4 regions of the Rhodopseudomonas julia genome follow, and region 1 is predicted to be linked to each of the others. Evidence: riboswitches for the same ligand, from Rfam matches in the RefSeq annotation. Region 1 holds a riboswitch; each other region holds the start of a gene.
The links. Region 1 has a riboswitch for cobalamin ahead of J2R99_RS14310 (ABC transporter substrate-binding protein). Riboswitches for the same ligand answer to the same signal wherever they lie in the genome.
Positions count from the first base shown of each region.

Region 2: linked by a shared signal. The riboswitch ahead of J2R99_RS03685 (cobyric acid synthase) and the one ahead of J2R99_RS14310 (ABC transporter substrate-binding protein) in region 1 are both predicted to bind cobalamin.
Region 3: linked by a shared signal. The riboswitch ahead of J2R99_RS17630 (PocR ligand-binding domain-containing protein) and the one ahead of J2R99_RS14310 (ABC transporter substrate-binding protein) in region 1 are both predicted to bind cobalamin.
Region 4: linked by a shared signal. The riboswitch ahead of J2R99_RS09145 (DUF4198 domain-containing protein) and the one ahead of J2R99_RS14310 (ABC transporter substrate-binding protein) in region 1 are both predicted to bind cobalamin.

Region 1 is NZ_JAUSUK010000002.1:1,066,092-1,070,585, reverse strand. It holds gene J2R99_RS14315 (FecCD family ABC transporter permease) at 1-756, opposite strand, end outside; gene J2R99_RS14310 (ABC transporter substrate-binding protein) at 769-1,776, opposite strand; cobalamin riboswitch at 1,907-2,139, opposite strand; gene J2R99_RS14305 (class I adenylate-forming enzyme family protein) at 2,304-3,821, opposite strand; gene J2R99_RS14300 (gamma-aminobutyraldehyde dehydrogenase) at 4,074-4,494, opposite strand, start outside.
Region 2 is NZ_JAUSUK010000001.1:779,277-783,770, forward strand. It holds gene J2R99_RS03670 (histidine kinase dimerization/phospho-acceptor domain-containing protein) at 1-75, opposite strand, end outside; gene J2R99_RS03675 (phasin family protein) at 324-866, shown strand; tRNA gene J2R99_RS03680 (tRNA-His) at 1,417-1,493, shown strand; gene J2R99_RS03685 (cobyric acid synthase) at 1,755-3,317, opposite strand; cobalamin riboswitch at 3,500-3,709, opposite strand; gene J2R99_RS03690 (cob(I)yrinic acid a,c-diamide adenosyltransferase) at 3,852-4,448, shown strand.
Region 3 is NZ_JAUSUK010000002.1:1,791,662-1,796,155, forward strand. It holds gene eutJ (ethanolamine utilization protein EutJ) at 1-84, shown strand, start outside; gene J2R99_RS17625 (response regulator transcription factor) at 134-913, opposite strand; gene J2R99_RS17630 (PocR ligand-binding domain-containing protein) at 993-2,243, opposite strand; cobalamin riboswitch at 2,364-2,574, opposite strand; gene J2R99_RS17635 (ABC transporter ATP-binding protein) at 2,981-4,069, opposite strand; gene J2R99_RS17640 (ROK family protein) at 4,084-4,494, opposite strand, start outside.
Region 4 is NZ_JAUSUK010000002.1:14,545-19,038, forward strand. It holds gene J2R99_RS09140 (DEAD/DEAH box helicase) at 150-1,718, shown strand; cobalamin riboswitch at 1,882-2,094, shown strand; gene J2R99_RS09145 (DUF4198 domain-containing protein) at 2,254-3,051, shown strand; gene cbiM (cobalt transporter CbiM) at 3,067-3,699, shown strand; gene J2R99_RS09155 (NikL family nickel/cobalt ECF transporter subunit) at 3,696-4,328, shown strand; gene cbiQ (cobalt ECF transporter T component CbiQ) at 4,331-4,494, shown strand, end outside.

The DNA of each region.
Region 1 (4,494 bases):
CTGCGTCTTCAAGACATTGATGCCGAGGGAGGCAGCCGCATCCGATCCGAAGGCGAACGCGTCGAGCGCCCGCGCATGCACGACGATGATCACGAGCACGAGGATCGCGACGGGGGCGGCGAGCCACACATCTGGCCAGCGCACGCCCGACAGGTTGCCGAGCAGCCAGAAGATGATGCCGCGCGCCTGTTCGGCGTTCGCCGAATGCGCGATGATGAGTGAGGTGAGCGCATTGAAAAGCTGGGCTCCGGCAACACCCGCAAGGATGACCTGACCGGTCGACGTTGCCGCAAATCCCCCCGCGGCCCGCGCCAGGGCGATGACGAGAGCAAACGCCACGAGGGCGCCGACGAAAGCGCCGGCCGAAAGAGACACGAGGCCGCCGCCGATCCCGGCGATTGTGACAGCCACAGCTCCTGTCGACGCGCCTGCCGAGATACCCAGGATATAAGGATCGGCGAGCACATTGCGCAGCAGGGTCTGGAGCACCAGCCCAGACACGGCGAGGCCAGCACCACAGGAGGCCGCCACGATTGCCCGGCTGAAGCGATAATTCCAGATAATCCCCTGATCGATCGGATCGACAGGATAGCTCCCCCCGAACATCTTCATCGCAAGCACCTGACCGACCGTCTCCGGTGGGATGCGCGTCTCTCCGATCGCAGCCCCGAGGATCAGAGCTGCGGCCAGAATTGCGAGTTTGGACGAGATCGACGTCAGAAGACCCGGCCAGCGGCCGGGTCGGTAAGTGGCCATAATCGGGCTCTGCTATTTCAGCTTGGGAAGTTCATCGGCAAGCACCTCGAGCGCTGAGATGTTGCGGATGGAGGGATCCATGGAATGGGCATCCATGATGACAATCCGCCCCGACTTGACGGCGTCCATCTCTTTGGCGACCGGATCCGTCTTCAGAAATTCCAGCTTCTTTTCGACATCGTCGGCAGGAAAGCGGCGGCGCGTCATCTCAGCGACGACGATGATGTCCGGATTGGCCTTGGCGATGGTTTCCCAGCCGACAATCGGCCATTCTTCGTCGCTTTCCACGACGTTGCGGACGCCGAGCTTCTCCATCATCCAGCCGGGAACGCCTTTGCGCCCGGCGACATAGGGATCGACGTCCATTTCGGCGGAGGAAAACCAGAAGACGGCCGATACGTCACCCGCATTGGCCTCTTTCGCCTTCTCCACCGCAGCTGCCTCGCGCCTCGAAAGATCGGCGACAAGCGCCTCGCCGGCCTCCTTCACGTCGTGGATCTCGGCAAGCTCACGGATCGCACGATAGAGGGCGTCGGTGCTGTACATCTCCAGCCGGGTCCCATCGACGCCGGTGGAATTGTCTTTCACGCAGTCGGTCTGAAGAATGTAAGTCGGGATGCCGACATCGTGGAATTGCTCGCGGGTTCCGACGATGCCCTGCGGCCCGATATGCCATTCGTAAGAGACCGAGACGAGGCCGGGCTTCTTGGCGACGACGCTTTCGAAGCTCGGATCGTTGTCTGCAAGCCTTTCAACCGAGCTGTTGAGCTCGGCAAATTCAGGCAGCACATCGCTGAACCAAACAGAGGTCCCGACGACCTTATCGCCAAGGCCGAGAGAATAGAGAATCTCAGTCGCAGACTGGCCGACCGTGACATCGCGTTCAGGCGCTGCCTCGAAGGTGATCGTTTGTCCGCAATTGTCGATGCTCAGCGGGTAGTTGGTTTCGTTCGCATGCGCGGCATCAATGAGCGAAAGACTGGCCAGTGCTGCGAGGCCGATCGCGACGTTTCGGTGCATTGTGTCTGCTATCCTGGTTCCGAGAGAGAACCGCGGGGGCAGGCGGAATGGATTGCCCGAAAAGAGACTCGCGCATTGTCGTCGACGACAGGAATGTCATCTCGATCCTTCCCCCGACATCCCCGCCGGGTCTGGTTGCATGATGATGGCAGGTCTCTTGACTTGCGGGTCTCTGCTTCCCCGAGCCTTCCCAGGCGCCAGACGGTGTCCGTCATACGCCCAGTGGCATCGTTCGGGGTCGCTCTCCGCTCACAATTGCGGGGGCAGTCACGGATTTGGCGCCTACTGGCTACACCGCACCGTATTCCCTTTTCATCCAGCGAAGTCTTCGTTTCGCTGGAAACCATCGACAGCGATAAAGGCTGGATGGTGTCGAAGTGTCAAGCCGGATGCGCGCCACATTCCGTCCCGGTTGCGCAGGCACAAACAAGTCGGCGCGCCACGCCCGCGATCTTTCAGACACGCATACGTCGGACTTCGGTCATGTGGAGCCAAACGCACCGCGTTCGCGGCCCCGTCCGATTCGCTTATGCTTGGCTGAGCAGCCGGCGAAGCTCGATTTTGAGCACCTTGCCGTAATTGTTCTTCGGAAGCTCATCCAGAAAGACATAGTCCTTCGGGCGCTTGAAGCGGGCGATCTCCTCGCGGCAGAGCGCATCGAGTTCTTCGACATTCGGCGTGTTCTCCGGCGCGACGACGAAGGCGACGACGTCCTCACCCCATTCGGGGCTCGGCCGGCCGACGACAGACACCTCCTGAACGGCGGGATGGCGCAAGAGGACCTCCTCCACCTCGCGCGGATAGATGTTGGTGCCGCCCGAGATGATGACGTCCTTGGAGCGATCCATCAGCGTCAGGAAGCCATCCTCGTCCATGGCGCCGATATCACCGGTCCAGAGCCAGCCGTGGCGCAGAGATTCGGCACTCGCCTTCTCGTTTCGCCAATAGCCGGCCATGACGCTCGGACCGCGCACCAGAATCTCACCGCTCTCGCCCGGGGCGAGCGTATGACCATCGCCGTCCGCCACCCGCACATCGACGCATGACTGCGCCGTGCCGACGGAGCCGAGCCTTTCGCGCCAGCGCGGATGGCTTCTATCTGCGACGAGCTCACGAGAGAGCGCCGTGATCGTCATCGGGCTTTCGCCCTGACCGTAGATCTGAACGAAGCGCGGTCCGAAGAGGGAAACGGCTTCCTCGATATCCGCCACATACATCGGGCCACCACCGTAGACGATGGTGCGAATTCCCTCCCCGTCGTAGCCGGTCGCTTTCGCATGCTTCACAAGGCGGCGGACCATGGTCGGCGCAGCGAAGAACGACAGACTGCCGAGAGAACCGGCGAGCGACACGATTTCAGCTACGTCGAATCCGCCCGATTTTGGAACGACATGGCGGGAACCTCGAAGAACATGCATGAAGTTGTAGAGCCCCGCCCCATGCGACATCGGCGCGGCATAGAGCGCGGCATTCTCGGTGTGCACCTCGTCGACATCGACAAAATAGGCAAAGCTCATCGCCTGTAGATTGGCGACCGAGAGCATGACGCCTTTCGGATTGCCGGTCGTGCCGGAGGTGTAGAAAAGCCAGGCGAGCGCATCCGACGACATCGCATGTGGCGCGGCAAGCGGTTCGGCGGCAAGAAGCTCCTGGTACGCCTCGCCCGGCGCCGTGATCAGACGCACGCCCTCATCGAGTCGCTGCGCCAGCACCTCGTCTCCCTCAGAAATGAAAACGAGACCCGCTCCCGAATCTTTGACGATGTAGGCCGCCTCGCGCGGATGGAGCTTGTGGTTGATCGGCACGGCGACCGCGCCGGCCCACCAGATCCCATACATGATCTCCAGATACTCGGTCGAATTGGCCATGAAGATCGCGACCCGGTCTCCGGGCGAAACGCCGTGCACCTCTTTGAGCGCACGCCCGAGCCGTGCGGCCCGCACGGCAAATTCTTCGTAGGTTGCGACGAGGTCATCGCCACGCATAAGCGCCGGTGCCTCGGGCATCCTTCGCGCCATGCGAAGAAGCCAGTCCGCGAGATTCATGGATCAGACCTCCAGGGGCTCGACGATCGAAACGTAACGTACGACGGTGCCGCCGCCCATATCGAAGCAGAGGTCTAGATCCGGACCAGCAAGCTGTATGTCGCCGGTCTCTCCCGTGAGCTGGCGCGACGATGACGTGCATGGAAACGCCGGCCACCTCATTGGGCAGCGCGTTGCGCGGAGGTAAATTTGTCCCGGCGTGAGGACGGGCGCCGCTTCAAGCGACACCGGCCCTGTACTTATCGGAGATACCTACCACTTCGCCATGACGTGGCGGACGACCGTGTAATCTTCGAGCGCATAAAGGCTCATATCCTTGCCGTAGCCGGAGCTCTTCATGCCGCCATGGGGCATTTCATTACACAGCATGAAATGCGTGTTGATCCAGGTGCAGCCATATTGAAGCTGCGCAGCCGCCGCCATGGCGCGGCCGACATCCTTCGTCCAGACGGAGGATGCCAGACCGTATTCGCTGTCGTTGGCCCAGGCGACCGCCTCATCGACCTCCGAGAAACGCGTCACGGAAACGACCGGACCAAAGACCTCGCGCTGCACGATCTCGTCCGTCTGCAAGGCGCCGGCGATCACCGTCGGCCTGTAGAAGAACCCCGGCCCTTCGGCTGCGCTGCCGCCGGTGACCGCCTCCATATGCCCGTGCGACAATGCTCTTTCG
Region 2 (4,494 bases), on a different contig from region 1:
ACGCGCGTCGCTCACAAGCGCCGCCAGGCGCTCGTCCGCCATCGCCTCCACCAGGCCCCTGCCCTCCGATTGCATGATTTCCGTAATCTCCGCGACTCGCCTTGGTTAAAAATAGGTAACCGGAGTTGAAAAAGAATCGCAGGCCTGGAGCGCGTCGCAAAGTCCGTTTTTCTTAAGGATGGTTAACGGTTGAAAACTTCAGCCGCAGGCGGGCCTCATATGCTGCAGCGCAATAATTTGTTGCGTTGCACAAAACTTTCCCTATATACTCTCCAGAAGCCTGAGGGGGGAGCAACCCAGGCAGAAGTGGAAGGAGATCTTAGATGTCCAGTGAGCACGAATTCAATCAGGCTGGTGAAAAGGCTTTTGATGAGGCAGCGGCAACCGCGCAGGATGCGGCCAATACTGCCGATCGCGCGTTTCAGGACGCCACCGAGAAGCTGACGGAAATGTTCGGCATGACGCAGATGCAGATGCCCGAAGCTTTCCGGGCCATGACGGAACGTTCTTTGGCGAGCGCGCGGGAGAATTACGCCCGTCTCAAAGCTGCTGCCGAGGAGTCCACGGACGTGATGGAAGATACTGTGGAAAACGCCCGCGAGGGTCTCCTGCAGGTCCAGTTCGCGGCTCTTGACAACGCCAAGGCCAACACGGATGCGGCATTCGACCATGCTCGCCAGATGCTCGGCGTCACTTCGTTCGCCGACGCGATCCAGCTTCAGAGCGCCTTTATGCGGGCGCGCTTCGAAGCGCTGATGGATCAGGGCAACGGCATGCGCGACCTTCTCACCAAGGTCACCGAGGACACGTCTCGCCCGGCCCGCACGGCGGCGAAGAAGAACCTCGACAAAGTCACGAGCCACTGAGCTTTCGTGACCAGAAAATAGGACCTGCGACGCCACCCTGCAGAGGCGGCGCGCGTCACCAACGAGCCCGGCAGTTTGCCGGGCTTTTTTTTGTGCCGAACAGGATCCCCGGCTCCAGCACATCCCCGGTTCTCGCGCATTTCCAGGGGCCGCGCGGAGGAGGGTTCGAAACTGCACCTGCCCGAAGCGGCACCCGCGACAAAGCCGGCACGATAAAGCCTCGGCGCAAAAGGCGGCCAGACGCCCCACCCGTCTGGCGCCCTCAACCCCCGAGGGGCACTCTGACGCAAGGCAGCGAAACGGCGGCTTTCATGCCCTTGCATGCGGCCGCGGAAGCGCGGCAGCGACACCTCACGGCGAGGCCGTCGGAGCACCCATGCGACGGCGCCGCGGCGGACTTTCTTCTCCGCCCCCTTCCCTTGGCGGCGCTCCTCGGTTAAGCGGTGCCGCAGAGGCGGGGAATCGCAAGCTGGCGCGCCAGGTTATGGCCCACCGACGCTTGAAATCTCCGGCGCGGAACACTAGGGTCCGCACCGCCTCACCAGGACATGCGAACGTAGCTCAGTTGGTTAGAGCGTCGGATTGTGGCTCCGAAGGTCGGTGGTTCGAATCCACCCGTTCGTACCAGTTTTCTTCATAAAATCAGCGAATTGACCGGGCACTGGAAACAGCGTGCCGGGCGCAGTTCGCCCAAAATGCCAAATCCCACCAAGATCCGACCAACCTCCAGAAAGTTGCCGAGGCGAGATCCCGGGGCGCCTTTCGGGGCTTGGCAGACGGCGGGGCCAGCATCCTCGTGCATGTTCATCCGGCTCGTCTCCGAGGCCCTGACGCTTGACAACCTCAGCGGCCCGGGTCGGAGCCGGACGAACGATTGATAGCTTACGGCTAGCGGGCCAGCATCAGCAGCGCATCGAGATCGAGATTGGCCTCGCAATGATCGGCGAGCGCCTCCAGCGATGCTTCCACCCTTGCCTCGAAATCGAGCTCGGAAGCGCAGCCACCGACCTGCCTGAGCCAATGGGCGCGGAAAGTGTTGGAGCCGAAGATGCCGTGCAGATAGGTTCCGGCAACCCGCCAGTCGGGCGAGATCGCGCCTTCCGCGCGTAGACTGCCACGCGGCTCGCGCAGATGAAGCCATGGCCTCTCAAGGCCGGGGCCGCTGGTGCGGCCCATATGCATCTCGTAGCCGGTGATGCGGCAGCCGCTCGTCTCTTCGCCCACATCCAGCTCGACGAGCCGCTTCTCGCCACCGATCACGGTCTCGATGTCCAGGAGCCCAAGGCCGGGCGTTTCTCCTGCAGGCCCCTCGATGCCTTCGGGATCGCGCACGACGCGCCCCAGCATCTGGAAGCCGGCGCAGATGCCGAGCACCCGCCCGCCCTTACGGACATGCGCCAAAATATCGACATCCCAGCCCTCGCGCCGCACCACGTCGAGATCGGCACGTGTCACCTTGGAGCCGGGCAGGATGACGACATCAGTCTCAGCCGGGATCGGTGAGCCCGGATTGACGAAGCGAAGATTGACCCCCGGCTCGGCGGACAAGGGATCGAGATCGTCGAAATTGGCAATGCGCGAAAAGCGCGGCACGGCGATGTTGAGACCGCTGCCGCGGCGCTCGGGCGGGCGTTCGAGGGCGAGCGAATCCTCGGCCGGCAGGCGATCCGCCTGTTCGAACCAGCGCATCACACCGAGACACGGCCACCCGGTCTTCTCTGTGATCGTCTTCATGCCCGGCTCGAAAATCGTCAGGTCGCCGCGAAACTTGTTGATGAGATAGCCGACGACCCGTCCCCGATCAGACAGATCGAGGAGTTCGTGACTGCCGACGATGGCGGCCATGGTGCCGCCACGATCGATGTCGGACAGGAAGACGACCGGTAGATCCGCCTGTTCCGCCAGGCGCATATTGGTGATGTCGGAAGCCCTCAGATATACTTCTGCGCCGCTCCCGGCGCCTTCGACCAGCACGAGGTCCGCCTCGCGCGTCAGACGGTTGAAGCTGTCGAGCACGGCGGGCATGAGCTGCTGGCGCATCCGGTGATAGGTCTTCGCCGGACAATTGCCGAGGGATCTTCCACGCAAGACGACCTGCGAGCCGACACCGCTCTGCGGTTTCAACAGGACAGGGTTCATATGGATCGACGGTGCCGCCCGGCAGGCCCGCGCCTGAAGCGCCTGGGCGCGGCCGATCTCGCCGCGCGGCGCAAAGCCGTCGGGACCGGGAGGCAACTCGCTGTCGTCGGCGACGGCGGCATTGTTGCTCATGTTCTGCGCCTTGAAGGGGCGGACGACGAGGCCTCGGCGCGTGTAGGCGCGACAGAGGCCAGCAACGAGCATGCTCTTGCCGACATCGGAGGACGTCCCCTGGATCATCAGGGCGCGCGCACGACGCGGCATCCCCTCCGGTGCCAGCGAAAACTCGACCGGCGCGAGGCTCTCTTCCATGGCCATCACCGTGCCGCAGGCGAAGTCGCACAGGCTCTGCGCTGGCTGGGCTTCCACTCGAGGCCCGATCGAACTTTGAGCAATGTCATGCAATGCACTCCCTTGTGATCAAGGGGCGCGGGTAACGGAAGGCGGCAGCCTCGAACGGCCTGGCACATTCCCTGGGACACCCCGCCCGAGGACAGTTCTCCAAGCACGTGGCAGGTCTCCTGGCTCGTGGATCCTGGACCCTGCCTGGCCTTCCCGATGCAGCGTGCATCAGTGACCTTCTGGCGACAGAGTCTCACCACTTACAGTTGCGGGGGCAGCTCCGGTCTTGCCGATGGCGCACCGGATTCCCTCTTAGCTTCCGAAGCCAAAAGCTCCGAAAGAACCACGTCTTGATTTGATGGAGGCGACACCCCCAACATGTCGTGGTTAGTTCGCGTTCTGGCGGCTTGTCAATCGCGACAAAGCGCGCATCCTCATACGCGAGCCGCAAGCACTGCCGCTTCGCAGCCAAACGAAGCGCAACCTTTCAGCAAGGAGGCAGAGATGAGCCAGAGCCATGAAGGAAAAAACGAGCGCGTGCGCCTGACCCGGGTCGTCACCCGAGGCGGTGACAAGGGGGAAACATCCATGGGGCGCGGCATGCGCGTGTCGAAGAGCGACAAGCGGGTGGAAGCCTACGGCACCATCGACGAGGCGAGCGCGCAGATCGGCCTCGTGCGTTCTCTTGCGGGTGACGATACCGAGCTTTGTGAGATGCTGCGCAATGTCCAAATCGACCTCTTCAACCTCGCCGCCGACCTGCACATGCCGGGCGAGCACGGCGAGCATCTGCGCGTCGGCGAGGAGCCCCTTCAGCGACTGGAGGCAGAGCTTGAAGCGATGAATGCCGCCCTGCCGCGCATCACGAACTTCGTGCTGGCGGGCGGCACGATCGCCGCCGCCCAGGCGCATGTCGCCCGCACCACGATCCGCCGGGCCGAACGGCGTATCGTCGCACTGTCGCTGGAGGAAAAGGTGAACCCGAACGTGCTCGTCTACATCAACCGCCTCGCCGATTTCATGTTCATCGCGAGCCGCCGCCTGAATGGCAACGGGGCCACCGACGACGTCTGGGCGCCGCGGGCACAAAGACAGGCCTGACGTTTCGGCACCAGCCTTTCCGGGCGGGCCTGCCCGCCTGGAAATC
Region 3 (4,494 bases), 730 kb from region 1:
GGCGTGCCGACAAAGTTGCCGTCCCACCCGATGTTTGTGACGCCGATCGGCATCGCCATGCATGATCGCAAAGACCGTGCATGAGTGAGAAGACGAAGCGGCCGCCCATCCTCGAAGATAGGCGGCCCGAAGGTCACTCCGAGCTGGCCTCCGGCTCCTTCTCGCATCTGCGGAACTGCGCCGGTGTCATGCCTGTCTCACGCTGGAACAGGCGATAGAAATTGGTGACGTTGGCATAGCCGACCTGCTCGGCGACCGCCTCATTGGTCGTGTCGGTCGTCAAAAGCAGGTCTTTGGCGGCTTCGATGCGCTTTTCGGTGAGAAACTGCTTGTAGCTGACGCCGACGCATTCGCGAAAACGGTGCGCAAGATGTGACGGGCTGAGATGCGCGACGTTGGCGACAGCCGCGAGCGACATGTTTTCGTCGGCATAGTTCTCGGAGATGAAGGCGACCGCCCGCTTGACCGGATCTCTCTCCGGCGCACAGGGCGTTGCGGCCGGCGTGACGTCACGAGCGATCTCCGCGTCATTAGCCGACGACGCACTCAATTCCGTGCAAATCTCACCGTGGAGTTTGCGCAGCAATTCGCCGAGCTTCGTCGGACGGATCGGCTTCAAGAGATAATCGAGCGCGCCGATCTTGAGGGCGCGCTGCACATAGGCAAACTCATCATAAGCCGTGAGAAAGATGAGCCGCGTGCGGGGCAGCTCGGCCTTGATGATCGCCGCCGCCTCCAACCCGTCCACGCCGGGCATCTTGATATCGATCAGAATGAGCTCGGGCCGCTCCCGCCGGGCGACCTCGACCGCTTCGGAGCCGTTCTTGGCTTCCCAGACATTGGCGAAGTCGAGAGCCTCTGCGGCAACGACGCGACTGATCGTCGAGCGAATGATCGGTGTGTCGTCGGCCACCAAAAGGCCAGGTCGAACCGAGGACTCCTGCTGAAACGCCCCCTGAAACATGGAAGCAAAACGCTCAGTACGGGCGAGCTCAAGCATTTTCGAGCTGCGCATAGTCGCCGAGTGGCCAGGAAAGCTCAATTCGGGTTCCCTCATTCAGTCTGCTCGTCACTTTGAGATCGAAGTCGTTGCCGTACTCGCTGTCGAGCCGGGTAATGACGCTCTGCAGTCCCAGAGCCGCCCGGCTCCGTTCCGCCTGCTGCAGGACACAACGATCGTTGTTGAGCGCGGCGACCTGAGCCTCGCTCATACCCGCGCCGTTGTCATAGACCTCGATCAAACCGCGATCATCGACCTTGCGAGCCGAAACGCGCACGCGCACCGGCCGTGAGAGCGCTTCGACCCCATGCACGATCGCGTTCTCGGCAAGCGGCTGCAGAACCATGCAGGGGACCGGCCAGTTGCGCAGGCTTTCGTCGAGATCGACTTCAATGCTCAGATGGTCGCCGAAGCGAAGCTGATGGAGGCGCAAGCAGCGCTCGATCATGTCGAATTCTTCGCTGAGCGGCACCAGCGTGGCGAGATTGCGCAGACTGTAGCGGAGGATGTCGCTCAGCATATAGGCGACTTCCTCGGTCTTCACCGCCCTCTCCTCGAAAGCCGTGTAGCCGATGAGCGTCAAGGAGTTGAACAGGAAATGCGGATTGACCCGCGCCTGCAAGGCCCGCAGCTGAGCATCCTGCAGCGCCTTTTCGGTGGCGGCCTTGGCTTTCACCTCCTTGAGGAGGCGCGCCTGGATCAAGTTCGTCTTGCCAATCTCGATGATGTGGCTCGCCGCCAGCATCAGCATCTCAACAGCGGAATCGAGACGGTCACGATCGGCCGCCGGCATGGCGTAGACCGCTTCTTCGAGCTCCGCCGGAGCAATGCCAAGCGAATGGTTTCGGTCGAGCACGTTCCGAATGGTGCGCTCGCGCTCATCTTCGAGCATCACCTGGCCGCACAAAAGGCAGCCGAGATATTCATCTTCGATGATGATCGGCGCAGCGACATCGACGAGCCCGGCATGACAGACATAGGTCGCCGGCCGGCCAGACCGATAGGCGGCGAGCCCCCCGCAAGCGTCGCAGGCATGGCAGCGCCGCAACCCTTCGGTCGTGGAGCGCATCAAACGACACACGGGCTGGAAATTGCTCGCTTTTGTGACGGGCACGCCGTCGCGATCAACTGTCACCGCGGCCATATCCATGGCCTTGGCGAAAGTGTCCTGAATCCGCTGCAACGTCGGGATGTCGACGAAGTCCTGGATCCGCCACTTATGAGTTGGGTAATGCTCTTCCATCAGGATGACCGCTCCGCCCAACGCCGAAATATGACAAGCAAGCGCACGCGCTGCCTGCCGTGACTTTCGTCGCTGGATGCAGACCCCGACATCCCTCGTTATGCATCGACGGCCCACACAGCCCGATGCACATCACCGGCAGGTCTCCTGGCTCGCGGCACCAAGCAAAGGCTACCTTCCCAGCGCTCGCGCGCCAGTGGCACTCCCAGCCCTGCTCTCCGCTCACAGTTGCGGGGGCAGCTACGGTTTCGGCCCTTCTTGGGGAGCCTCACCGTATTCCCTTTTCATCCTCACGCTCGCGCGCTCGGAAACCGGTAACGGGCTTTTACTGGCGCTAACCACGGCTTATGTCAAGTCGGTCTCGCCGTGGGCTGCTTCGTTACCCACTTGCAACAGGAGGAAATTCTATCTTTGGTTTATTTATAACGCCCATAGGTTGCTTCCTGCCATAAAAATGCACCTGGAAGCACCAATTTCTGCAATATTTACATCGGTATTCATAAATAATACTTCGATGTATGACGATTTTTACAGGCATCCCCAGCTGAAGCCAGCCATAATGCCGCAGGCTGTAGAGCCCGACACCCTCGACGCGGGGCACCAGGCATATCGCTCGTTGCAGGTGAGCATATCTATCGGGGCACGATCTCGACAAGAAGAGCCCGGCCTCAGCCGCTCCCTTCGGGCCGCCCCTTCGAGCATAAGGGCGGCCTATGCCGTAAAGCTCTCGGCCCGAGCTATAGAGCCTGGCCATCCTTTCCGAAGAAATGGCAATGGCTCGGATCGAAACTCAGCCAAACGCGCTCACCCGTCGTCACATCGCTGATACCTGCCGTCTCGACCGTGACGAGATCGTCCTCACCGATATTGGCATAAAGAAGCGTGTGGTTGCCGAAGGTCTCGACCACGACGATCTCGGCCGAAATGCCCTGGGTTTCCTCGCGACTGAATTTGATCTCGTGAGGGCGGATACCGAGCACGACATCGTCCCGGTCGATCGCAGCCGGGGGCACTTCCGGGAAAGCCATCTCAACCCCGTTCGGCAGCTTGAGGCGAGGACCACCGTCCGCCGTCCCGGCAACACGCACCGGCAGAAAATTCATCTGCGGGCTGCCGATGAAGCTCGCGACGAACCGCGTCTTCGGCTTGCCGTAGAGCTCAAGCGGCGTGCCGACCTGTTCGATCTGCCCCTCGTTCAAAACCACGATGCGGTCGGCGAGTGTCATCGCCTCCGTCTGATCGTGCGTGACGTAGATCATCGTGGCGTCCATGTCGCGATGCAGGCGCGCGATCTCGATGCGCATCTGGGCGCGCAGGGCCGCATCGAGATTGGAGAGAGGCTCGTCGAACAGAAAGACCTTCGGATCGCGTACGATCGCACGACCGATGGCAACACGCTGGCGTTGCCCGCCGGACAATTGTCGCGGCTTACGCTGGAGAAGCTCCGACAGGCGCAGCATCTCGGCCGCTTCGGTGACCTGCCGCTTGATCTCCGACTTCTCGACCTTCGCCTGCTTCAGTCCGAAGCCCATATTCTCTTCCACGGTCAGATGCGGATAGAGCGCGTAGGACTGAAACACCATCGAGATGCCGCGTTTGGCCGGCGACAGATCCTTCACCGAACGCCCCTCGATCAAGAGGTCGCCGGAGGTGATCTCCTCCAGACCCGCGATCAAGCGCAGGAGCGTCGACTTTCCGCATCCCGACGGCCCGACGAAGACGACGAATTCCCCGGCCTCAACGCCGAGGTCGACGCCACGGATCACCTCCGCGGCCCCGAACTTCTTACGCACACCTCGAAGCTCAACTTGCAGCTCTCGGGCCATGGCGGTCACCTCGTTCAAACGAATGCCGATGGTTTGATGACGGGAACGCTCTCGCCCGCCACAGGATTGAGACGGCGGCGCACCATGGCCGCAGCTCCGATGAGACCGGAATCGTTACCATGCTCGGTCGCCAAGATCCGGGCATCAGCAACCAGATACGGCCAGGTATTTGCCCGAAGATGCCGGCGGATACGATCGAGCAGAAAGCCTCCGGCGAGCGAGATCCCGCCACCGACGACGCAAAGCTCGATCGCGGTGAGATTGATCATCGTGCCGAATGCCTGAGCGATGTAGCGCCCCATCGTCTCGAATGCCGCGTCGGCTCGGGCGTCACCGGCCAGAGCGCGTTCGCGCAAGAGGCTCATATTGAGATCTTCGGCAGCTTCTCCGGTCTGCGCGGCATAGGCGGCAATGATTGCTTTGCC
Region 4 (4,494 bases), 1.1 Mb from region 1:
TGGTCACAAGCAACTTTCCGTATCGATCGTTGCCCTGAAGGCGCCTTTTGAGGCGCAAGCTCCCGGCAGCTGATCTACGCAGGCTTCCAAAACCAAGTGACATAGCTCGCGCCGGCCGTCTCAGGCTGGCCGCGACGAGAAAGCTCATATTGACACTTTTCAATGAACTCGGCCTGGCCGAGCCCATCCTTCGTGCCGTTGCCGCCGAAGGCTATACCAATCCGACTCCGATTCAGGAGCAGGTCATCCCGACCATGCTTGCCGGCCGCGATCTCCTCGGCACGGCGCAGACGGGAACCGGGAAGACGGCTTCCTTCGTGCTGCCGGTTCTCGATAAGCTCAGCCGCACCATGGTTCCGGCCGCACCGCGGACCTGCCATGCCCTCATCGTCGTGCCGACGCGCGAGCTTGCCCAGCAGGTCGCCGACAGCGTGCGCAATTACGGGCGCTTCGTGAACATGTCGTCGGCGGTCGTCATCGGCGGCGCCCGGCCCGGACCGCAGGTGAAGGCGCTTTCACGCGGCGTCGATTTCGTCATCGCAACGCCTGGGCGGCTTCTCGACCATATGCAGACCGGTGCCATCAGGCTCGATCAGACCGACGTCGTCGTGCTCGACGAGGCCGATCAGATGCTCGATCTCGGTTTCATGCCGGCGATCCGCAAGATCCTGGCGAAGATGCCGCGTGAGCGTCAGACGGTTCTCCTGTCGGCGACGATGCCGCCGGCGATCCGCAAGCTTGCGGGCGATTTTCTCCGTCAGCCGGCGGAAATCTCCGTCGCTCCGGTGTCTCGTCCGATCGAGCAGATCGCACAAAGCGTCATCAACGTTGCGAGCGCCGCCAAGCGTGACATGCTCGTCGATATTCTCGGCGCATCCGATATGGAGCGTGCGATCGTCTTCACGCGCACCAAGCGCGGTGCCGACCGGGTGAGCCAGCATCTCGACAAGGCCGGCCTGCGCTCTGCGGCGATCCACGGGAATAAGAGCCAGAATCAGCGTGAGAAGGCGCTTGGTGCCTTCCGCAACGGTCGTGTGGCTGTCCTGGTCGCCACCGATATCGCGGCGCGCGGCATCGACATCGACGACGTTTCGCATGTCGTCAACTTCGAGCTGCCGAACGTGCCGGAGGCGTATGTGCACCGCATCGGGCGGACCGCGCGCGCCGGCAAGAGCGGTATTGCGATCTCGCTGTGCGATCATTCCGAGCGGGGTCTTCTGCGCGATATCGAGAAGCTGATCGGCAAGAGGATCGATGCGCATGGCGCGGCACCTCGTAGCGAGGCCCGCGGCGAGGCGATTGCGAACCAGGTTGCGGGCGGCGAGCCGGTCGGCGAAGCCGACGAGGCTCCGGCCGCAAGCGTGCGCCAGCAGGCGGGCGAGCGGCGCGACGAAAGATCACGCCAGCCCGGCAAGCGCAATTCTCCCTCACGCAATCGCAGGCGCTCGGGCAAACCGGTCGCCTTCGAGGCGCGCAGTGAAGGCCGGAATGGCGATGCCCCGAAAGAGGGTCGCAACCGCAGGCCGGAAGGTGCGGAGGCAGGCCGTTCGGCGAAGCGGACGGAAGCCGGCGCGCATAAGAGCCGCAATGGTGGCGCGAATGGCCGGCGAGATGCGGGCCGCGGCAACGAGGGCGCTCAGGCCGGTCTGGAACGGATGCTGCGTAAGAGCAGCAAGCCAAAAGCCGGAATGGGCGAGAAGCGGATGGCCGCGCGCTGAACGCAGCCACGCTGCGCAAGTTTGAGAGGGCCGGCCGCTATATGCGGTCGGCCTTTTTTTATGCCGTAGGGCGCTCTTCGACCGAACATGATGCCGGCAAAGGGAAGCCATGCCCAGCATAGCTGCCAGCACTGCACGGCATTGACAATTGTGGCCATTCGCCGGCAGATGGGGTGTCAACGGTTTCCGGACGCAAAGCGACCGGATTAAAAGGGAACACGGTGAGGCGTACCCAGCAGGGACCGAAACCGTGGCTGCCCCCGCAACTGTGAGCGGCGAGCAGGGCTTCAACATGTCACTGGCGCATCTGCGCTGGGAAGACGAAGCCACGCTGTGACCCGCAAGCCAGGAGACCTGCCGCTGACGCGCGACGCCGGGCCACCGGTGCCGCACCGCAACGGACGCCGGGGTGAGCGTCTGGCGGTGGAACGGCGCCATGAATCCCTTTTGCGCCCAATCCTCGCCAAAACCCCGATCGTCCTTTCCGCATCACTGTCGCGGTTCTCCCGCAACAGTCATTGGAGAGACGATACGAATGAAATTTCGTAAGTTTGCCTGTGCCGCCCTCACATCGGCGGCGTTCCTTCTTCCCGCCGCAGCCGAAGCGCATTTTCAGCTGATCTACACGCCCGAGGTGAACCTCGCCGAGCCGGGCGATGTGCCGCTGAAGCTCATCTTCTGGCACCCGTTCGAGAACGGCCATGTCATGGATATGGGCGCGCCGGAAGAGTTCTACGCCGTCTTCCGCGGCAAGAAGATCGATCTCAAGGACAGCCTCAAGCCGATCACCTTCGAGGGGCTCGAAAACAGCGCCCAAGCCTTCGATGCCACGCTGCCGGCCAAGCGTGCCGGCGATTACACGCTCGTCGTCGTGCCTCAGCCCTATTACGAGGAGAGCGAGGACATCTACATCCAGCAGATCGCCAAGGCCTATCTCAACCGGGCGCAATTGCCGACCGATTGGGCCGAGCCCAAAGGGCTTGCGACGGAAATCGTGCCGCTCGATCGCCCGACCAACATTCTGGCCGGTTCCAGCTTTACGGGCCGGGTGCTGTCGGAGGGCAAGCCTGTCGCGGGTGCCGAGATCGAAGTCGAATACATGGCGGCCGAACCCTCCATGGACGACAACAAGCCCTCTGAGCCCAAAGCCTCGCCGATGCCGGGCGGTGCCGTCGTCGCGATGAGCGACGAGAACGGCTACTTCACCTTCGGCGTTCCGAAGGCCGGTTTCTGGGGCTTTGCCGCGCTCGGCACGGGCCCGCAGACGGAGTTCGAGGGCAAAGAGCTCTCGCAGGACGCCGTCATCTGGGTGCGCGCTTACGACGTCGAATGACGGCAGGAGGGATCGATGCATATTGTCGACGGTGCGCTCGCCAATGACGTCGTCATCGGGGGTGCGGTGCTCGCGGCCGGGGGCATCGCGCTCGGCCTTAAATCGCTGACGGCGGAAAAGATGCCGGCAGCCGGGGTGTTGAGCGCGACGTTCTTCGTCGCCTCGCTCATCCATGTCCCGATCGGTCCCTCCAGCGTCCATCTCATCATGAACGGTCTGGCCGGGCTGGTGCTCGGCTGGGCCGCCTTTCCGGCGCTTTTCGTCGGGCTTCTCCTGCAAGCGGTGTTCTTCGGTTTCGGAGGGCTCACCGTGCTCGGGGTCAATACGCTCAACATCGCGCTGCCGGCGGTGATCGTCTATTATCTGTGCCGACGCGGGATCGCCTCCAATTCGCTGACGGTTGCCGCGATTTCAGGCGCCATCGGCGGGGGGCTCGCGATCGCGCTGACGACGGCGTTTGTCGCGATCGCTCTCGCACTTTCGGGCGACGAATTCATTCCGGCCGCCAAGCTCGTCTTCTTCGCCCATATCCCGATCATGATCATCGAAGCCCTGGTGACGGGGGCGGCCGTGGTTCTCGCCCGACGCGTCAAGCCGGAGCTTTTCGCCACCTTCAATCGATCCGCCGCCGAGGAGGTCGCATTATGAAAAAACTCTGCGCAGCCCTCGTTTTCCTGGCTCTTCTGCCCGCACCGCAGGCTCTCGCCCACAAGGTCATCGCCTCCGTCTATGCGTCCGGCGATGTCGTGGAAGGCGAGGTCGGCTTTTCCAACGGCGATATGGCGAGCGATGCGACGGTCGAGGTTTTCGACGACAACGGCAACAAGCTCGGCGAGACGGTAACCGACGAGACCGGAGCCTTCACCTACAAGCCCGAAAAGGCGGTGCCGCTCGTCTTCAAGGCCAATCTGGGTGCCGGCCATGTCGCGCAGGTGCGGATGTCGGCCGAGGAGCTGCCGGAGATCGGCGGTGCGGAGGCCTCATCGCCGGCGCTGGTCGCTGCCGAAGCTGCGGCCGGTGCCGCCGAGCCGGCGTCTTCCGGGACTGTGGGGGCGACCGCCCAAAGCTCCGGCGTCGATCTCGCCGCGCTTCTTGAAGCGCAGCACAAGATGATCACCGAGGCGGTGCAGAAACAGGTGATCCCGCTCAGGCGCGATATCGACGCCTATAAGGAGAAGCACGACATGCAGAGCATCCTCGGTGGGATCGGCTATATCTTCGGCATCTTCGGCGTCGCGTTCTATATCGCGGCCCGGCGCAAGATGACGGCGGCCTGACGATGAGCCACGTTCTCTCAGCCGGACGGCGCGCGCTCACCGATACGGGCGAGGCCCGGGGCACGCTGATCGATGGCATCGACGTGCGCACCCGCATCGTGGTTGCTGTCGCCTTCGCCATCGTGATGGTGAGCCTGCAGGATCTCGCCGTGCTGACGACGGGGCT